Regions from separate parts of the Cupriavidus sp. PB-02 genome, predicted to be linked through region 2. Evidence: predicted binding sites of a transcription regulator. Region 2 holds the regulator's gene; each other region holds the start of a gene.

Region 1 (6,832 bases), on a different replicon from region 2:
CCCCAGCGGTTGGCGCGCTCGGGACGGTGGTCGGCCAGCGGCCGGGGCTGCAGCACGTTGTCGCGGCCGAGGCGGGCCATCAGCGTATCGAGCAGGCGGCCCAGGTCTTCGGGCGTGCCGCCGGGCTCGGGAAAGAGCGCATCGCTTTGCGGCACGCAGGCGGCCATTGCCTCCACCCGCAGCGCCAGGCCGGTGACCGGGGCGTGGAAGTTGAGCTTGTCGAGCTTTTCGCGCAGCAGCCGTGACAGGTGCGTGGGATCGCGGCTGGGCTGGGCCAGGCCCAGCAGCACGGGCGTGCCCTCGGTATCGACGCCGCGCCGGTAGCGTTCGTGCTCCAGCACCAGCACGCAGCGCGTGACGCCGGCCTGCTGCACCGCCAGCCAGCCGGCCAGCGCCAGCAACAGGCGCTGCGCGCCGGCCAGCACGCCTTCGGCCGATTCGATGCGCCCGGGCAGGTCCATGCGCTGCGCGAACGCGGGCGGCGCCGCATACCAGGCAAAGCGCACCGGGGCGTCGCCATAGGCCTGGTCCAGCCGCGCCAGCAGCGCGGGGCCCAGCCGCCGCGTCAGGCCCGCGCGCGGCAGGCGCCGCACCTGGCCTAGCGTGCGGCAGCCGATGCCGTCCAGCCAGGCCGGGTCGGCCAGCGTATGCAGGGCCTGCACCGGCAGGTCGTCGAGCAGCCGGTGCAGGCGTGCCATGCCCACCGCCCGGCGCGCGGGCCGCACCACGCCGCGCCGCGTGCGCCGCAGCGGCTGGCGCGCGAGCCACGCGGCACCGTGCGCGGTCGGGCCGGAACCCACTTGCGCAATGGTGCCGAGCTGGCGCACGCAGGCGCGCACCGCGCGGCACAGCGCGCGATGGCCGCCGAACAGGCGCAGGCTGGCCGTGACGTCCAGCATCACCGTGGCCGATTCCGGCTCCTCGTCGAAGGTCACGGCCGGCGTGAAACGCAGCAGCGCCAGCGCCACCGCCTCCATCAGCGCGGCCTCGGCGTTCGGCTCGCGCTCCAGTTGCACGATATCCGCCGACAGCGCCTGCACGCCGCCGCGGCGCATGCCGTAGCGCACGCCGAGCTGCAGCGCCGGGCCGTTGGCCAGCACCACCTGCTCCTGCGCCATCACCGCCACCGGCAGCGCATGGTGCAGCGTGCCGGTGGCGGAGGACGGACCCGGGGCGGGCGCCGGCTCAGGCCAGGTGGGCTGCAGTGCGTCCAGGGGCAGGCGCGGCAGGTGCACCGCGATCCAGTACGGCATCGGAAGAAGACGGAGAAGAGGACAAGGACGAAGGCGCCCGCGCAGGCGACGGCCAGGCGGCCGTGCGCGTGGCCGCTTCCATCCCGTCCAGGCGCAGCAGCAAGGGGGTATCCCGCACCGGCCCGCGCCGCTTGTGGAAGGTGATCGACAGCCTATTGCCGGGCTGCGGCGCCAGCAGCAACCGCAGCACCGCCGGCGACGACTCGCGCAGCGCCGCGGCCGGGCGCAGCGCCCAGACCACCGCGTCGCCGCCCTGCGCCAGCACCTGCAGCCGGCGCAGCGCCTCGGGCCGGGCCGTCGGCAGCCATACCAGCACGCCGCCGAAGGCCTGGCTGCGCAGCACCTGCTCGGCCGCCCACAGCATGTCGGCCTGCGCGGCCCTGGCGGTGCCGGCGGGTGGGCGCACCCAGTAGAGTTGGCGCGCCGGCAGCCCGGCCGCCGCCAGCCCCATCGCATTGGGCAGGTACGGCGGCGCCACCAGCGCGATGCGGCGCCCTGCCCCGGCCAGCGTGCGCAACGCCGGCAGCAGCAGGCGCAGCTCGCCCGCCCCGCCCTGCGTGGTCAGCAGCTCGGTCAGCCCGCCCGCCGGCCAGCCGCCGCCCGGCAGCTCCGCCGACAGCGCGTCATACCCGGTCGGGCATACCGACTCGCTGCCGGCACGGCCCAGCTGGCCGGCCCGCCAGAGCCCGGGGTAGCGCTGCTCGAGCGCCGACAGCGCCTGCTGGCGCGTGGCCGGGACTGGCGCGGCTGGGGTCGGCGCAGGGAAGAGAAATCCCTCCGCCGCCGTGGGTGGGGCTGCGTACGATTGCGCAGTCATGTGAAGTTGGCATCGCTCGCCAGTGGGCGAGGATTTAGGATGTTTACGATACCTGTATATTTATACAGTATCGGTGGTGAGCGCAAGGGGTAGCGACGCAGGGTGGCGCGGGGTGTGTAGGAAACCGGAATTAGCCGGACTACGTGCGCTTTTGCTGGACTGGAAATCCGGAATTAGGCGGACTGGCGTGCAATCCCGTGACGCTGAGCCAAGACCTGGGCGTTTCCGGTTTCCGTTGGTCGACGTAAGCAGCGAGCTGTTCAAGAAATCGGCGACGTGGCCGTCAATACCGGGCAACTCCATTCCCCGTCTGAGCCATGCGTTACACCCCGCTCCGAGACCAGCATCTCGCTATACTTGCCCGCGACCGCGACGCCTGGCGGGCTCAGGCGGAACGACGTTTTGACGTGGAAGGCCTCATTCACGCATGCGTCCCGGATGTCGCTACTTGTGATCCAAGCTTTGTGGCCGACGCGATCCGGGAGTGGTTCGATAGTTTCGAGGACGGCATTCCGACATGGCGGATGCCGTCGCACGATCGATAAAAAGGGCCCGCACCGGGGCTACGACACTCTCGACCGAGACTGCTTGATTGCCCGTCAGCGTCGGCAGACGCTGGAATCGTGACCGCAATAGGTCCGGCAAGAGTCGTCAGGGCCGAACAAGCCAGCCACCGGCACCGGAGGACGTGGCCACATTCGAGGTGCCATACGTGGCTTCGGTTCAGCGCTTCACGGTAGCCTTGTCGAGTGGCCAGCCCTTCGATAAGGTCGGTCGAACAGCCAAGTTGCTTTGCGGCGTATGCGACCTTGGTGCTCAGGGCCGTATCGACCGCGACCCCAAGTTGACTTCGGGCTTCATATCAACACTCTGAGAACGGGGATGGCGGGCTGCGCTTAACGCAAGCGCCGAATGGATGGCCCTGCCATTACTGTTCTTGGCGGAGAATTCAGCGGCCATACTGACTTCTACGCTCCCCTGACTCTTTCCGTTGGCGACTCCTGCTACTTCGACAGCGCTATGGGCCATGCCTGCATTTCTGCCGGGGATCAGGATGCGAAGGTTCTTTGGGTCTGTTCCAGCGTGACCCTGGACACTTGAGGGTAGCTCCGGACAGTACTCGCCTGCGTGGATTGACGCATCAATTCGAGGCTGACTGAAACGGGAAAACGGCATCTGCGATTCGGGGGGAGACAGACTTCCTGCAGTCCTCCGAGCGGCAGCGGTCGCTGCCGCGCAAGTCCCGAATGCGCGGAAAAGCCGCGAAACGCGGCCTACCCGCTGAAAAAATTTCGACGCTTAGTGCAGCATGTGGAAGACCCCACCCTCTCATTCGACCTGAGCCATTCTGCGACGATCGGTAGCTTAAAGACGAATGGCCGAAGCGGTACTCCGCTTCGGCCAGTTGCGTTGCCAACGGCTGGCACCTACATGACAGTTTTTAGCCTACGTCCAGGAGATTAGGCGCCGATGCGGTCACGCCGATGCTTGCTGGCGTGTGCGGGCCAACCGTGCGGCTGGCTCGCCGAGTTCCCAAAATACTGAAGTCATGATGGCCAAGCCCTGAGCGGCGATCGCAATGGGTAGGTGTTCATTCGGTGCGTGTTGCTTGCAGCCTGGATATGAGTGAGGAATCCAAATCGTTGGTAAGCCCAGAATGTCGGAGAATGCGTCGTTGGGAACAGTGCCGCCAAGATTCGGAACGACTGCAGGTTCCCGTACACTGACGCTGCGGAACGCCTCGTTGGCCCATTCGACCCATGGACTCGCAGGGTCCAAACGTGTTGCCGGCGATCCTCTCAGCAATCGCACTTGGACATCTGTATAGCCGGCTTGGTCCAGGTGTTGGCGAACGACCTCTTCAATGGATTCCCATGCGGTCCCTACTACGAACCGAAGCTGCAAGAACGCGCTTGCTACCGGCGGAATAGCATTGGCGGGCTTCTCGGGATTGCCGGCTTTTAGGGTGAGCACCTCCAGGGAGTTCCAACCCAGCAGGCGCTCTGCAGCGGAGAGAGTCGGGTCACCCCAATCTTCGTCGATCTTTCGGCCAAGACTTTCGCTGTCAATCTTAAGTTTGGACAGCGCATCCCGGACCGGGAAGGGAATGGGAGGCGGCAACAGGCCCGCCACCTGAATGCGACCCTTCCCGTCGACGAGAGACGAGATCGCACCAGAGAGGACTACCGCCGGGTTCTTCATGATTCCGCCCCAGTTTCCTGAATGAAGCGCACCGCTTCGCAACGAGCAGGTGAGTTCAAAAATCGCAGAGCCACGCGAACCAAGGAACATGGTGGGCTGTTCCTTGCTCACGCGCGGACCGTCAGAGGCGATGAACACGTCCGCGCTCAAGATGTCCGCATGTTGGCGACACACCTGTCGGAGCCCGGGCGAGCTGCGCTCCTCTCCCAGTTCGAAGAGCGCCTTGACATTGAATCCAAGCTTCCCGTTGCGAGCCGTTATCACTTCACGAAGCGCGGTCAGATTGACGAGGTGCTGCCCCTTGTTATCGGCAACGCCTCGGCCGTACCACGCATCATTGCGGTCCACCAGTTGCCATGGGGACAGTCCTGCGTCCCACTGCTCATCCATGCCGGGAACCACGTCGCCGTGCCCGTACGTCAGCATAGTGACGAAGTCGGGATTCTCCACGCGCTCGGCAAATAAGAATGGAGACCCGCCAGGGACTGGATTATCGATCGTTCGACAGGAGAACCCCATTGCCGTCAGGTCCGGTTCCAACACCTCGGCATAATACGGGAGGAGGTCGGCATCATTTGCATCGGCCCCACTGACTGAGCGGTATGCCACCCTGCGTGCGAGATCACCTCTGAAATGGCCTTCCTCGAAGTACTTCCTCACCTCCGCAAGGGCCCGAGCTTTAGTCATTCGTCTTTCCCCCCAACACTTCAGTCAACGTACGAATCGACGGCAGCGAGCGAAGCGACGAAAGTTGCGACACGAGTTCCCCAAGATCACCCTCGTTCATCACGGGCTCGCAGCACTCAAGCACTTTCTCGAGACGCTCTGCGTCATTGAACGGGTCTTGGATTAGTCCTCGCGCGTAGACACGTTGCGTTTCCAACACCGTCCCGTCCTTCAGGACAATCTTGACGATATGGGGAGGCCGCTGATCCGGGTCCTTCGGTTCGTCTTCGAACTTTCTGGCATTCAGCGTTACCAGACTGAAAAGCTTGCGAACCTCTTTACGCTTTACCGCATCTGCCGTGAAATCGGAAAGCGTGACCTTCCCTTGCAAAAGGGCAAGCGCGATGTTGTATTGCATTGAGAATCGCGCCTGGAATTCGTCCTGCGGGTCGTCGTAGCGCAGATTCTTCTTGTTGCTCGCACCGACCAGAATATCGATAGACTCGACGTCCTCGGCCGAGAAGCCATGCTGCCGCTTCAGATCGAGGACACAGTCGATGGAATTGTGGGCGGAGCCGCAGCATGCGTGGCGCTTTGGGGCGAGTCCGAACTCTTCCAGCGCAAGCGGGTTGTCGAGCTTCTTCAGCGGCTCCTCCCAGCCACGAGGTGCGGGACCACCGTACAGGGCGAGAAATCCTTGCGGGTCTTCCAGTACTTCAGGATTGCCCTGTACCCCGGCTTGTCCGAGCCGTGCGGCAACGATTGCATTTGAAGCGCCCATGCCGCATTGGAACGATTTCGCCTCCGTTCCGAATTGAGCCTTGTTGCCAGATGCCATGCTTACTGCGAGGCTCATTGTGGCGACCGTGGCCGCCTTGTCCACCTTCAGAAGTCGCGCGCAAGCACCCGCTGTCCCGATGCAGCCGACGGTAGCGGTCGGATGCCAGCCGGCGAAGTAGTGCGACCGATTGACGCCACGCCCCAGGACCGCATGAAGTTCCAGACCAACGATAAATGCGTCCAGAAGATCGGCACCACTTGCGTCAACTTCGTCACCCAAGGCGATCAAGGCGGGCACCAAGATGGCGGATGCGTGAGTCAGTGCCGGGTAGTAGTTGTCGTCGATTTCGAGTACGTGCGCAGCGGTCCCGTTGACCATTGCGGCCCAGGGTGCTGGGGCTTTCTTTTTTGTGCCGATGATCGTGGCAGCACCAGTGCCCCAGAGGCTGACGCCCGCTCCAACCTTGGTGCTTACGGGGTCCGCACTTCCCGCGACGATGCAGGCAATTGTGTCGCTAAAGGCATGACTGGCGCGCGACAAACAGCTTTCGGGCCACTCACTATTTCGGGTGGTGATCCAATCGGCCAGAGTTTCCAAAACGGACATACGAGTGTTCTCCGAGGCAGGAGGCCTCAACTTAAGTTGGTGGACTGGGAAAGAGAAGCAGGAGAGTTTCCCATCGCCACTCATGGGGACGGGCATGTTGTTGTGCGCCGATTAGTCAGTCGCCGCGCCGGAGCGCTTAACGATGTCGCCCCATTTGGCGCGTTCTTTCTTCACAACGGTCGAAAAGTCTGCCGCGGTACCGCCTACGATGACATAGCCCAGATCGCGCATCCCTTCGATAACGTGAGGGTCCTTCAGCGTTTGATTCACTGCCGTGTTGATCTTTTGCGCAATGGCTGGTGGCAAACCTTCCGGCGCAATGACACCCGACCATGCAACAACTTCGAACTGGGGAACACCGGCTTCCGATACAGTCGGGAGATCAGGCATTAGCGGCGAGCGCTTGGGTCCTGTCACAGCCAGGGCTTTTAGCTTTCCACTCTTCGCTGCGGCAAGGCTCCCCGCCAGGTTGTCGAACACCAGGTCAACGTGACCTGCCATTACGTC
Region 2 (6,832 bases):
CTGTTGTAGTGGCGGTGCGTCGTCGCCGGGTTTGCGTGCGCCGCAAAGTCGCACGCATCAGCCGCGCCGCTCCAGCTTTGCCGTGATCGCTGCAGGGCGGATTAGTCCGGCCGCTGCCATACACAGCATGACCGGGCAAAGCGGAAAGCCCTGGACATTCAAGCCGGGCAGACCGTCGCCGGCTCCGTTGCCGACATTTCAAGAAAGAGGTCGATCCCACGCACTTCCAGGACCAGTCGAAGGAAGGCAAGTCCGTGCGCGCCGGCATGTACGCGAATCTGTGTCCATGGCGGCGAAGTAGCCGTGGACGGGACGCCATCTTGCCAAAGAACGTTCTTTCGTCATACTAGGATTCCTCGGAACGATGGGAGGGCGCCATGTCGAGCCATGCCTGGGTCGAAGAGGGGGAGTACTACTGCCACTGCACGGTCTGGAAGTCGAAATCTGGAGCCTGGGAGGCATCCGTATTGTTCGAGCGCAGAATCGATCACGCAAACGAGTTTGTCCCAGGCTTGCGACACAAGATCAAAGCCACGTTCAATAGCGAGGAAGAGGCGATGACCGAAGCAATTGCTTACGCAAAGGCTTGCGTCGAGAACACTAAGACTGGCTTGTAGCCTCATGCGGCTACTCCAAATCGTTTCGATTCCTTCGCCGACCAGCTCGCCATCTCAGGCACGTTGGCGCTTACCAGTGCTGCCGCCATCGGCGGGCTGACGCTGTTGGCGCACATGCGAACCTGGGCGTGCTGCGGCAGGCGGTAAGCCTTCATCTTGCCGATGCGCATCAGTGCCTCGCGTACGAACGCAAGCGTGGGATCGGCGGGGTCAATGATCGATGTCGACGTGCCGGCCGAGAGCGAGTTCAATGCCGCAGCTGGCACCGCAGCCACCGGCGAAGTTATCGACGATGTTTTCGGGTGCGATGTCGAGCAGAAACTGGTCGCGGATCATGCCGCGACCTCGCGCAGTGGGACACGATTTCTTACAACAGGGGGAGGTGCCCGTCGGTATCCTTGCGGCAAATTAGCTAACTGCAAACGCAGGTCACCATGAAACCCCTTCTTGTGCTCACCGTGGCCACGGCAGCACTTCTCACCGGCTGCGCCGTCGCTCCCTACGATGACGGCTACTATCACCGCGGTCACTCGCGCCCCATTTACGGCGGCGGTTACTCCGATTGGGACGGCGGCAGGTACTACGGCGGCAACCGAAAGTGGGGCGGTGACTGGGATCGAGGTTGGGACCGGGACGAGAAGCGAAACAGGAGCCGTGATTGGAGCGACCGTGACAACCGCAGCTGGAACCGTGGTGGAGATCAAGGCGAAAACCGCGGCGAGAAGCGTGGGTGGAATCGCGGCGATGAGCGAGCGGAGAATCGCGGCCGGGACCGACGAGGCGATCATGGCGAGGGCCGGGGCAATGGCCGTGGCGGTGACCGCGGTGATGACCGTGGGCGGAATCGTGATGCCGATGGTGGCAACGGTCGCGGCAGAGACAAGGATTGATGCGTCAGCCCTGAGTTTGCAGCGCTACGAGAATGATTTGGTCCGATGCCAGTCAGACCTTCAATGGAGTTTGCGTCAGTGAGAGAATTCCTCTACCTGCCGCTTCATCCAGCGGTAGTTGGAATAGGCGCCGAAGGCGACTGCGCCGAAGAAGGCGAGCGCCATGACGACCAGGTAGATCTGGCGCGGCATGTCCGTAGGGCTCCCGGCCCAGCACAGGCAGACCAGTTGACAGATCGGAGAGTGAGGTGAGGCGCCGCGCATCTGGGCAACGCAGCATGCACTCACCCTGGTCAAGCTACAAAACTTAGTCCAAGAACTCGACGGCTCCATTGCCTGCGGCCGCGATGCGGACCAGGCTGTCGGTGCCGTGAATCGAGGCTCCTACGACTGTGACACGCGATCTCTTTGCGCCTGCGGCGGCAGCAATTCTGATCAGGTCGTCGAGTGTATGGACGGTAGCGTCAACGCGAAACCCACCCCCGGCCGTAGCTATGCGGATCAAGTCGTCAACGGCGCGCGACGAAATGTTCATGTCTTCTCCTTCATTTTGCCTGTAGGGGGATGCTGCCACGTTAGAAGCCGCTGCACCAATGGACTGTATTGAAATGCAGGTTGACGTGACTGTCGGGCGACGGGAAATCGTTTTCTCCAAAACGGCGCCGCGCAAGGGCGCCCGTTTTGCTTCGTCGCGCGAATATTTCGCAGGTATTGCCTTGGCTCTCTGCGAGCCTGGTCAGCCCCGGATATTGCGCGGATCGTTCCCGAAGGAATTCCTTTCCCGAATCTGCCTGTCGCGTCCATGAATGAACAGTTCGACGCGATCCTGCCATGCTTTCTCGGTCCCTGCAGCGATGGCTTCTTCCTGCGACGGCTACTGCCCAGCCCTGGTCGCCGGCGGGTATGACGTGGATATTGCGGGATGCCACGGTCGGTCTCTTTTGGGGTGGATGCCGACAGTCTGGCGCGGGCGCCGCGCGTCGAGGTATCGGTCGATGTCCGGCAATGTGTGGCGCTTGCGTCAGGGCGGCGCGCAGGCCGTCCGCAGCCCGCGCGAAATCCGTGTGCCTCCTGTACCATACCCGCCTTGCATTCCCAAGGGGTTGGTATGTCTGTTCGAGCGAAGGTGATCGGCTGCAGCGTGGCGATCGCGGCAATGATGGCCGGGTGCGCCAGCGGCACGTCCGAAAAGGATATTCGCGCGCGCCCTCCGATGCGCTTGTTCACGCCCGCGCAGATGGGCGATGTGGCGAAATGCCTGCGCAATAACCTCGGCGATGAGGCCACGGTCGTTAGCTATCCGGCGAAGAGCCAGACTGAGATCCGGATTGGCCAGGTAAACGCCACCGGCCAGTTCGAGTACGCCTACCTGATTTCACTGACGGCCAAGCCCGATGGAACGGCGCTGGAACTGCGCAAGAGCGACACATGGTTCCCGCAGCTGACGCCGCAGGAGCTGGAAACCGAAACCAAGGCCTGCGCACGCAGCTAAGCAGCAGCCAAGGTGCAACGACATGCATGGCGGCCGCCAGCGCCGGCATGTGCCGGCGCGCGTTGTCGATCAGGCAACGAGCTTGTCGGAGGTTTCGAGTTCCAGCATCCGGCAGATGGCGGCCATGCTGCCGACCATGGTGCGGCGCTGCGCGCCCTGGTAGACGCGCACGCCCTTGCACTGGCGGAACGGCACGGGCTTGACCGGACGGCGGATGGCGGCGTGGTGGATTTGCGGCATGGCTGCACCTCTTTTTCAGGCAAAAGCGGGGTCAACACCCGGCGAGCCGGGCGGCGTCTGCAAAAAACAATGGAAGCGGGGGCGGGCCCGCGCAGGCCTGTGGCCCGCGGTGCCCGGCTAGAAGCCGGAAGAGCGGATCAGGCCGACTGCAATGCCTTCCAGCGAGAACTCCTCGCGGCCGGGCTCCACGATGATGTTGGCGAAGTCCGGGTTCTCTGCAATCAGTTCGATATGGCCGCCGCGCCGTTGCAGGCGCTTGACCGTCACGTCGTCACCGAGGCGCGCCACCACGATCTTGCCGTTGGGGGCTTCGCTGGCGCGGCGCACGGCGAGCAGGTCGCCGTCAAGGATGCCGGCGTCGCGCATGCTCAGGCCACGTACGCGCAGCAGGTAATCGGGGCGTTCGTCAAATACCGAGGCGTCGACCTGGTACTGGCGGTCGATATGTTCCGCGGCGAGGATGGGGCTGCCGGCTGCGACGCGGCCCACCAGCGGCAGCGTCAGCTGCATCACGCCGGGGATCGGCAGCGAGAACTGGTCCGGCATCTCCGAATCGCTGCGCGACACCTTCAGGCGGATGCCGCGCGAGGCGCCCGGCGTCAGTTCAATCACGCCCTTGCGGGCCAGCGCGCGCAGGTGTTCTTCTGCCGCGTTGGGGGATGAGAAGCCGAACTCGGCGGCAATCTCGGCGCGGGTGGGCGGGAAGCCGGTACGGCGGATCGTGTTGCGGATCAGATCGAAAATCTGCTGCTGCCGGGGTGTCAGGGTCGCCATGGGATCGCCGTTCCGTGCAGGGCCGCGCAGGAAGATCCAGGAGCATGGGATTCCGTCGGGATCGAAGGGATCGAGACAATCGGAAATCCTGCATCCGGCGGGCCGGGCACTGTATGTTTAAACAGTATGCTGTGATTTTATACAGTATCGGCCTGAGCGCAAGCAGAATTTTTCGGGGCTGTCGCATGGATAGGCATGCCGGTGGACCGCTCAGGCCGCGGCCCTCGGCAAGTCCGCCGTTACAATCGGCTATTCGCATCCCTCCTGTATTGAATTCCTGAGCCCCCATGACCCAACTGCCTCGCATTGTCGTCCTGGCCACCGGCGGCACCATTGCCGGCGCGTCCGGCAATCCCGCCAGCAGCGCGCGCTACCAGGCGGCGACCGTGCCCGTGTCCTCGCTGCTGGGCGCGCTGCCGGCGCTGCAGTCCGTCGCCCGTATCGAGGCGGAGCAGGTGGCGCAGGTCGATAGCAAGGACATGACCTTCGCCCTGTGGGGCATGCTGGCCGCGCGGCTGGAGCACTGGTCGGCGCAAGCCGATGTCGCCGGCATCGTCATCACACACGGGACCGACACGCTGGAAGAAACCGCGATGGCGTTGCACCTGACGCAGGCGTGCCCGGTGCCCGTGGTGATGACGGCGGCGATGCGCCCGTCGACCTCGCTGTCCGCCGACGGTCCGCTGAACCTGCTGGACGCGGTCCGCGTAGCCACGCACCCCGATGCGCGCGGCAAGGGCGTGCTGGTGGTGCTGAACCAGCAGATCCACGCGGCACGCGACGTGGCCAAGACCCACACCTCGGCTATTGATGCCTTTGTTTCCGCCAGTGGGCCGCTGGGCTTCGTGCAGGACGACTATGTGCGCTTCGCCCGCGCGCCGCGCGCTGCCTGGGCGATTGGCCCGATGCCGGAGGCCTGGCCGACGGTGGAGATCGTGGCGAGCTACGCGCAGCCGGGGAGGGTAGCCGTGGATGCGCTGGTGCAGGCCGGTGTCGACGGACTAGTGGTGGCTGCGGCCGGCAACGGCTCTGTGCATGAAGGGCTCGCGGCCGCGCTGGCCGATGCCGCCGACGCCGGCGTGGCGGTCGTGCGCAGCTCGCGCACCATGGCGGGTCATGTGTCGATCCCGCCGCAGCCCAGTCCGGCGGATGGCGTATTCGTCTCCGCGGCCGACCTCAACCCGTACAAGGCGCGGGTGCTGCTGGTGGTGGCGCTGGCGGCGGATCCCGGCCTCGCGCGCGACCCGGCGCGCCTGCAGGCGGTCTTCGCCCGGGCCTGAGCCAGTGCGGCCCCGGGGCTCCAACAGGCAGGCGGCTTGCACGCTCGGCCGCTTCCGGGCTATACTTTAAGGCTATTCAACCTTGCCACACCGGACTCGTGACGCCCGGGTGGCTAATCCCAAAAGGAGCGTCAATGCGTCATTACGAAATCGTCTTCATCGTCCACCCGGACCAGAGCGAACAAGTGCCGGCCATGATCGAGCGCTACAAGCAGCTCGTCACCTCGCAGAGCGGCAACGTTCACCGCGTGGAAGACTGGGGCCGTCGCCAGATGGCCTACATGATCCAGAAGCTGGCCAAGGCTCACTACGTTTGCCTGAACATCGAATGCGGCAAGGAAACCCTGGCTGAACTGGAACACGCGTTCAAGTTCAACGACGCCGTCCTGCGCCACCTGATCGTGCAGACCAAGAAGGCCGAGACCGCTCCTTCGCCGATGATGAAGGAAGTGCAGCGCGAAGAAGCCCGCAAGGCCGCGCAAACGACCACCGAAGGCCAGCCCGCCTGAGTGCGGACTGCGGTGCGTGCCACGGCTGACAGCGTCGGCCACGGCGGCACCGATGGCAAACAGCAAGAGGCCCCGCGTTGAACCAGCTTCGGCTTGCCGCCACCTTGGCGGAACGCGATGCCCTGCGCTATACCCCGGCCGGGGTGCCCGTCGTGAACTGCATCCTGCAGTACAGCGGCGAGGCCGTCGAGGCGGAAACGCCGCGCCAGGTCGAGTTTGCCATCGCAGCGATGGGGATCGGGCCGGTCGGCCAGCGGCTTGAGCGACTACCGCTCGGCACGCTGCTGGACTGCGAAGGATTCCTCGCCCGCAAGCACCGCAACAGCAAGGCTCTCGTCTTTCACATCACCGGATGTAAAGCATTCGAAAAGGATTGAATCATGGCATTCATCAAACGTGACAACAAGAACAAGAAGCGCTTCCAGCAACAGAACCCGCTGTTCAAGCGCAAGCGCTTCTGCCGCTTCACCGTGGCTGGCGTGGAACAGATCGACTACAAGGATCTGGACACCCTGAAGGACTTCATCGGCGACAACGGCAAGATCACGCCGGCCCGCCTGACCGGTACCAAGGCCCACTATCAGCGTCAGCTGGATACGGCGATCAAGCGTGCGCGTTTCCTCGCGCTGCTGCCGTACACCGACCTGCACAAGAACTGATAGGCCCTAGGTCCGTAACGGAGAAAACACGATGCAAGTCATTCTGCTGGAAAAAGTCATCAACCTGGGCAACCTGGGTGACATCGTCAAGGTGAAGGACGGTTACGCGCGTAACTTCCTGATCCCGTCGAAGAAGGCGCGCCGCGCCACGCAAACCGCGATCGCCGAGTTCGAAGTCAAGCGCGCCGAGCTGGAAAAGTCCGCTGCCGCGAAGCTGGCCGCCGCGCAAGCCGAAGGCGAGAAGCTGAACGGCCTGACCGTCCAGATCAGCCAGAAGTCGGGTGTGGACGGCCGCCTGTTCGGTTCGGTCACCAACGCCGACGTCGCTGAGGCCCTGGAAGGCCAAGGCTTCAAGGTCGAGAAGTCGCAGG
Region 3 (6,832 bases), 2.2 Mb from region 2:
TGCTTTCTTCCAGGTGCGGCAGCGCCTCGGCCAGTTCCTGGTCGGCGGCCTCGGCGTCGGGCGCCGCGGTGGGGGAGGGGGGTGGCGCCGCGCGGTGCGGGCGCCGCCAGGGCAGTCGCAGCAGGCTCATCTCGACGGTGTGGCCTCAGGTCCGGTCGCGGGTTCGCCTGCGGAGAAATGAAATCGGCGGACGGGGTTTGTCAGTGTTGGGCAGCGACGGCCGGCTGGAATTTCTCCAGGCAGTAGCCCAGCCCGCGCACCGTGGCGATGCGGATGCCGCCCACCTCGATTTTCTTGCGCAGCCGGTGCACGTAGACCTCGATCGCGTTGTTGCTGACTTCCTCGCCCCACTCGCACAGGTGGTCCACCAGCTGCTCCTTGGATACCAGCCGGCCGCTGCGGGTCAGCAGGATTTCCAGCAGGCCGGTCTCGCGCGCGGACAGGTCCAGCATCTGGTCGTTCAGGTAGGCGATGCGCCCGACCTGGTCGTAGGACAGCGGCCCGTGGCGCATCAGCGTGGCGCCGCCGCCGGCACCGCGCCGCACCAGCGCGCGCACGCGCGCCTCCAACTCGGACAGCGCGAAGGGCTTGGCCATGTAGTCGTCGGCGCCCAGGTCCAGGCCCTTGACGCGCTCGTCGACGCTGTCGGCGGCGGTCAGGATCAGCACCGGCAGCATCGCGCCGCGCGCGCGCAGGCGCTTGAGCACCTCCAGCCCGGACATGCGCGGCAGGCCCAGGTCCAGGATCAGCAGGTCGAAGGTCTGGGTCGACAGCGCCGAATCGGCTTCGAGGCCATTGGCGACGTAGTCGACGGCATAACCCGAGTGGCGTAACGAGCGCGTCAGGCCATCGGCCAGCACGTCGTCATCTTCGGCGATCAGAATGCGCATGGTTTGTCTCCACCTGGCCGGCAGAGCCGGCGCCGGGAATCGGATGAACCGGGCGCGATGGGGCTTGCCAAGCATACTGTTTTTTTATACAGTACCCGCAATTCCGCACGGGCTGCCGGGCGCGTCATAATTTGCATGCCTGCAGCGTGGCCGCGCAGATAGCCGGGCCGGGGCGCTGACCCCGGAAAATGCCGGTACCGCGCCACATGCGGCCTATTTATACACCATTGATTCAAGGACGACCATGGACGACAAGAAGGCAGGTGCCGGCGTGAGCGCCGAGAAGCAGAAGGCGCTTGCCGCCGCGCTCTCCCAGATCGAGAAGCAGTTCGGCAAGGGCTCGATCATGCGCCTGGGCGACGGCGAGGTCGAGAAGGACATCCAGGTGGTATCCACCGGCTCGCTCGGCCTGGACATCGCGCTGGGCGTCGGCGGCCTGCCGCGCGGCCGCGTGGTCGAGATCTATGGTCCGGAATCGTCGGGCAAGACCACGCTGACGCTGCAGGTCGTGGCCGAGATGCAGAAGCTGGGCGGCACCTGCGCCTTTATCGACGCCGAGCACGCGCTGGACGTCAGCTACGCCAACAAGCTGGGCGTCAACGTCGGCGACCTGCTGATCTCGCAGCCGGACACCGGCGAGCAGGCGCTGGAAATCACCGACGCGCTGGTGCGCTCGGGCTCGATCGACCTGATTGTGATCGATTCGGTGGCCGCGCTGGTGCCCAAGGCCGAAATCGAAGGCGAAATGGGCGATTCGCTGCCCGGCCTGCAGGCCCGCCTGATGAGCCAGGCGCTGCGCAAGCTGACCGGCACCATCAAGCGCACCAACTGCCTGGTGATCTTCATCAACCAGATCCGCATGAAGATCGGCGTGATGTTCGGCTCGCCGGAAACCACTACCGGCGGCAACGCGCTCAAGTTCTACGCCTCGGTGCGCCTGGATATCCGCCGCATCGGCTCGATCAAGAAGGGCGACGACGTGATCGGCAACGAGACCAAGGTCAAGGTGGTCAAGAACAAGGTGTCGCCGCCGTTCCGCGAAGCCTTCTTCGACATCCTCTATGGCCAGGGCATTTCGCGGCAGGGCGAGATCATCGACCTGGGCGTGGACGCCAAGATCGTCGAGAAGTCCGGCGCCTGGTACAGCTACAACGGCGACAAGATCGGCCAGGGCAAGGACAACGCGCGCGAATACCTGCGCGAGAACCCGGACATTGCCGACGAGATCGAGAACAAGGTGCGCGCGGCGCTGGGCGTGGTGGCGATGAACCCCGTCGCGGCGGAAGTGGTGGAAGGCTGACCCCCGCCAGCGGCCGCTGCAGCAGCCGGAAGGCCGGAGCATCGCCGATGCGCCGGCCTTTTTGCTTTGGCTGCATGACGCAGTGCCAGCCCATGCCAATGCCCTGACCCCTCGATGGCAACCCGTCCCCCGCTTTCCCTCAAGGCCCGCGCCGTCGGCTACCTGTCGCGCCGCGAGCACAGCCGTACCGAGCTGGCACGCAAGTTGGCGCCGCATGCCGAGTCGCCCGAGCAGCTCGAGCAGTTGCTGGACGCGCTCGAGCGCGAGAACTGGCTGTCCAACCAGCGCTTTGCCGACAGCCTGGTGCACCGCCGCGGCGCCCGCTATGGCACCGCCCGGGTCATGCAGGAAGCCAAGACCCACAAGCTGGGCAGCGAAGAGCTGGGCGAACTGCAGGACCGGCTGCGCGCCACCGAGGCCGAGCGCGCGCGCGAGGTCTGGCGCAAGCGCTTCGGCTCGCCGCCGGCCACGCCCGAGGAGCGGGCCAAGCAGGTCCGCTTCATGGTGGCGCGAGGGTTTTCGCGTTCCGTGGTCGGCAAGATTATCCAGGGGGCGGACGAAGAGTATGGGGACGAGACTTGATACGTCGGTGCTCAAAGCCTCTCATTTTTCTGCCCGATTACCTGCACGGGCGGAAGGGTGTTTTCGCTGCATTGCGCCATTAGTCGTGGCTCCGCAGCCACGCCGCTGTCGTGCGCGACACCACGTAAATCCCCGTTACGGCTGGTGCGTTGCGGAAATACCTCGCGCAATGGCGCGCGGCCCGTGGTCGGCCGACAATGCGGCGCGACAGTCGCCGCACAAGGATGTTCCCGGGCAACGCGGCGCGGCATGTTAAACTCCCCAGGTTATTCGGTGCTCCGGCACCGCCGTTCCCGAGCCCCCAGCGTTTCCGTTATTCCAGCCTGGCCATGCCTCTGTCCCAGCCCGTCAACCGCTCCCCGCGCCACCGCCGTGCCATCACGGCCGATGCGTACCAGAGGGAGGACGGCCTGTGGGATATCGAGGTGCGCCTGACCGACACCAAGCCCCGCGACATCGAACTTGCCGGCGACCGCATCCGCCCGCTGGGCCAGCCCCTGCACGACCTGTGGCTGCGCATCACGATCGACGAGGCAATGACGGTGCTGGATGCCGAGGCCTGCTCCGACTGGGTGCCGTACCCGTCGCAGTGCGACACCATCGGCCCGGCCTACCGCAAGCTGATCGGCCTGAACCTGCGCAAGGGCTTCCGCAAGGCGGTGCGCGAGCGCCTGGGCGGCATCAACGGCTGCTCGCACCTGACCGAGGCCGCCGGCGTGCTGCCCAGCACGGCGATCCAGGCCTTTGCCGGTGAAGTCATCAGTATCCGCGACAACGGCGAGGACGATCCGAATCCGGAGCCGCCCTATCAGTTGAACGGCTGCCACGCCCTGCGTTTCGATGGCGAGGTGGTACGAGAGTTTTACCCGCGCTGGTATGGTCACCAGCCGACGCCCAAGGCACGGGCCGAGGCAGCACCTGCCGTCGCAACCGCGCCTCAGGCGCAGACCGCGGCCAATGGCGACCGCGGCAATCACGGCAATGACGCTGTCCCGGCCGACCGGCCAACCGGCACCTCCGGCTGATTCTCAGGATCGGCCAGCCAGACGAGAGATTTCGTCTCCTTTTTCAGATTCTTCCCTTCTACCTTTTACGCCTACCCGAAAGGAAACACGCATGAATATCCATGAGTATCAAGGCAAGGAAATCCTGCGCAAATACAATGTGCCGGTTCCGCGCGGCATCCCCGCGTTCTCGGTTGACGAGGCCCTGAAGGCCGCAGAACAGCTCGGCGGCCCGGTGTGGGTTGTCAAGGCTCAGATTCATGCGGGTGGCCGCGGCAAGGGCGGCGGTGTCAAGGTTGCCAAGAGCATCGACGACGTCAAGACCTACGCTTCGAACATCCTGGGCATGCAACTGGTCACGCACCAGACCGGCCCGGAAGGCAAGAAGGTCAACCGCCTGCTGATCGAAGAAGGCGCCGACATCAAGAAGGAACTGTACGTTTCGCTGGTGGTGGACCGTGTTTCGCAGAAGGTCGCGCTGATGGCCTCGAGCGAAGGCGGCATGGACATCGAAGAAGTCGCTGCCCACACCCCGGAAAAGATCCACACCCTGATCATCGAGCCGTCGGTTGGCCTGACCGACGCTGAAGCCGACGACATCGCCCGCAAAATCGGCGTGCCCGACGCGAGCGTGGCGCAAGCCCGCCAGGCCCTGCAAGGCCTGTACAAGGCGTTCTATGAAACCGACGCTTCGCTGGCCGAAATCAACCCGCTGATCCTGACCGGCGACGGCAAGGTCATCGCCCTGGACGCCAAGTTCAACTTCGACTCGAACGCGCTGTTCCGTCACCCGGAAATCGTCGCCTACCGCGACCTGGATGAAGAAGACGCCAACGAAATCGAAGCCTCGAAGTTCGACCTGGCCTACATCTCGCTGGACGGCAACATCGGCTGCCTGGTGAACGGCGCCGGCCTGGCCATGGCCACCATGGACACCATCAAGCTGTTCGGCGGCGAGCCGGCCAACTTCCTCGACGTGGGCGGCGGTGCCACCACCGAGAAGGTGACCGAAGCCTTCAAGCTGATGCTGAGCAACCCGAACGTGCAGGCCATCCTGGTCAACATCTTCGGCGGCATCATGCGTTGCGACGTGATCGCCGAAGGCGTGATCTCCGCGTCCAAGGCCGTGCACCTGACGGTGCCGCTGGTCGTGCGCATGAAGGGCACCAACGAAGACCTCGGCAAGAAGATGCTGGCCGACTCGGGCCTGCCCATCATCTCGGCCGACACGATGGAAGAAGCCGCCCAGAAGGTGGTGGCCGCTGCCGCTGGCAAGTAAGCCGTCGCACGAACGCAACCATACGCGAACGCGAGCGGTGCGCAGGCGCTCCCTTGAGCCCTTGCGCGCGCCGCTCGTAGCCAAGCAAAGGATTACAGCATGTCGATTCTGATCAACAAAGACACCAAGGTCATCACCCAGGGCATCACCGGCAAGACCGGCCAGTTCCACACCCGTGGCTGCCGCGACTATGCCAACGGCAAGAACTGCTTCGTCGCAGGCGTGAACCCGAAGAAGGCCGGCGAAGACTTCGAAGGCATTCCCATCTACGCCAGCGTCAAGGACGCCAAGGCCCAGACCGGCGCCACCGTGTCGGTCATCTACGTGCCGCCCGCAGGCGCCGCCGCCGCGATCTGGGAAGCCGTTGACGCCGACCTGGACCTGGTGGTCTGCATTACCGAAGGCATCCCCGTGCGCGACATGATGGAAGTCAAGGACCGCATGCGCCGCGAGAAGAAGAAGACCCTGCTGCTGGGACCGAACTGCCCGGGCCTGATCACGCCGGACGAAATCAAGATCGGCATCATGCCGGGTCACATCCACCGCAAGGGCCGCATCGGCGTGGTGTCGCGCTCGGGCACGCTGACGTACGAAGCCGTGGGCCAGCTGACCGCGCTGGGCCTGGGCCAGTCGTCGGCTGTCGGCATCGGTGGCGACCCCATCAACGGCCTGAAGCACATCGACGTGATGAAGATGTTCAACGACGATCCGGAAACGGACGCCGTGGTCATGATCGGTGAGATCGGCGGTCCGGACGAAGCCAACGCGGCCAACTGGATCAAGGACAACATGAAGAAGCCGGTGGTCGGCTTCATCGCTGGCGTGACCGCGCCTCCGGGCAAGCGCATGGGCCACGCCGGCGCGCTGATCTCGGGCGGTGCCGATACCGCCCAGGCCAAGCTGGAAATCATGGAAGCCTGCGGTATCAAGGTGACCAAGAACCCGTCGGAGATGGGCCGCCTGCTGAAGGCGATGCTGTAAGTCGTACCTCGCCATTCCAGCGAGCGCTGGAATGACGAACCAGGCAAAGCCCCTGCCCGCGCGGGGGCTTTGTCTTTCTGGCGGACGTTTCAGCGTGGCTTCCGGCACGAAACATTACAGAATTGAAATCTAATCGAAAGGTTCGTGCGGTAAACAGTCATGTCCGTGTTTTGAGACATCCGAAACCCCGTCAGATGACGGGTGTGCCACCTATAAAATTCGAGGAGCCCTGCCGTGGAACTGCTGTCTTCCACCACATTCTGGATTGCGTTGGGATCGATCATCCTGACCAACATCGTCCTGTCCGGCGACAACGCGGTGGTGATCGCGCTCGCCTCGCGCAACCTGCCGCCCGCCCAGCAGAAGAAAGCCATCTTCTGGGGCAGCGCCGCCGCCATCATCATGCGCGTGGTGCTGACCGTGGCCGCGGTCAAGCTGCTGAGCCTGCCCTACCTGAAGATCGTGGGCGCAGTGCTGCTGGTCTACATCGGCGTGCAACTGCTGACCGGCGATGACGACGAGGAAGGCCACGACGGCAAGGACGATATCTGGGCCGCCATCCGCACCATCCTGATCGCCGACCTGGTGATGTCGCTGGACAACGTGGTCGCCGTGGCCGCCGCCGCGCAGAAGGGCCCCGAGGGCAGCCAGCTGATGCTGCTGATCATCGGCCTGGGCCTGTCGATTCCGCTGATCGTGTTCGGCAGCACGCTGCTGCTGAAGGTGATGGAACGTTTTCCGGTCATCATCGTGCTGGGCGCCGCGCTCCTGGGCTACCTGGCGGGTGAGATGCTGG

What was found. Region 2 encodes LexA, which represses DNA repair genes until DNA is damaged. Its sites were predicted from a motif close to ACTGTATNNNNATACAGT; they were not measured.
Region 1: a site for LexA is predicted at 2,122-2,139, ahead of imuA (translesion DNA synthesis-associated protein ImuA). Genes of this name have one in related genera too.
Region 3: a site for LexA is predicted at 966-983, ahead of recA (recombinase RecA). Genes of this name have one in related genera too.

What each region holds. Positions count from the first base shown of each region.
Region 1 is NZ_CM177695.1:1,226,801-1,233,632, reverse strand. Features, by position in the region: gene AC10V3_RS26395 (Y-family DNA polymerase) at 1-1,253, opposite strand, end outside; gene imuA (translesion DNA synthesis-associated protein ImuA) at 1,186-2,070, opposite strand; gene AC10V3_RS26385 (M20 family metallopeptidase) at 3,547-4,959, opposite strand; gene AC10V3_RS26380 (MmgE/PrpD family protein) at 4,952-6,325, opposite strand; gene AC10V3_RS26375 (Bug family tripartite tricarboxylate transporter substrate binding protein) at 6,437-6,832, opposite strand, start outside.
Region 2 is NZ_CM177694.1:2,780,123-2,786,954, reverse strand. Features, by position in the region: gene AC10V3_RS13070 (hypothetical protein) at 378-617, shown strand; gene AC10V3_RS13065 (hypothetical protein) at 620-787, opposite strand; gene AC10V3_RS13060 (hypothetical protein) at 828-953, opposite strand; gene AC10V3_RS13055 (hypothetical protein) at 1,287-1,589, shown strand; gene AC10V3_RS13050 (hypothetical protein) at 1,815-2,042, opposite strand; gene AC10V3_RS13045 (hypothetical protein) at 2,116-2,313, shown strand; partial or broken gene AC10V3_RS13040 (DUF2188 domain-containing protein) at 2,244-2,436, opposite strand; gene AC10V3_RS13035 (hypothetical protein) at 2,649-2,999, shown strand; gene AC10V3_RS13030 (hypothetical protein) at 3,069-3,239, opposite strand; gene lexA (transcriptional repressor LexA) at 3,357-4,013, opposite strand; gene AC10V3_RS13020 (asparaginase) at 4,301-5,293, shown strand; gene rpsF (30S ribosomal protein S6) at 5,428-5,802, shown strand; gene priB (primosomal replication protein N) at 5,880-6,179, shown strand; gene rpsR (30S ribosomal protein S18) at 6,183-6,461, shown strand; gene rplI (50S ribosomal protein L9) at 6,493-6,832, shown strand, end outside.
Region 3 is NZ_CM177694.1:539,156-545,987, forward strand. Features, by position in the region: gene AC10V3_RS02635 (sensor histidine kinase) at 1-130, opposite strand, end outside; gene AC10V3_RS02640 (response regulator) at 201-890, opposite strand; gene recA (recombinase RecA) at 1,135-2,190, shown strand; gene recX (recombination regulator RecX) at 2,305-2,772, shown strand; gene AC10V3_RS02655 (DUF2889 domain-containing protein) at 3,102-3,797, shown strand; gene sucC (ADP-forming succinate--CoA ligase subunit beta) at 3,889-5,055, shown strand; gene sucD (succinate--CoA ligase subunit alpha) at 5,155-6,036, shown strand; gene AC10V3_RS02670 (TerC family protein) at 6,271-6,832, shown strand, end outside.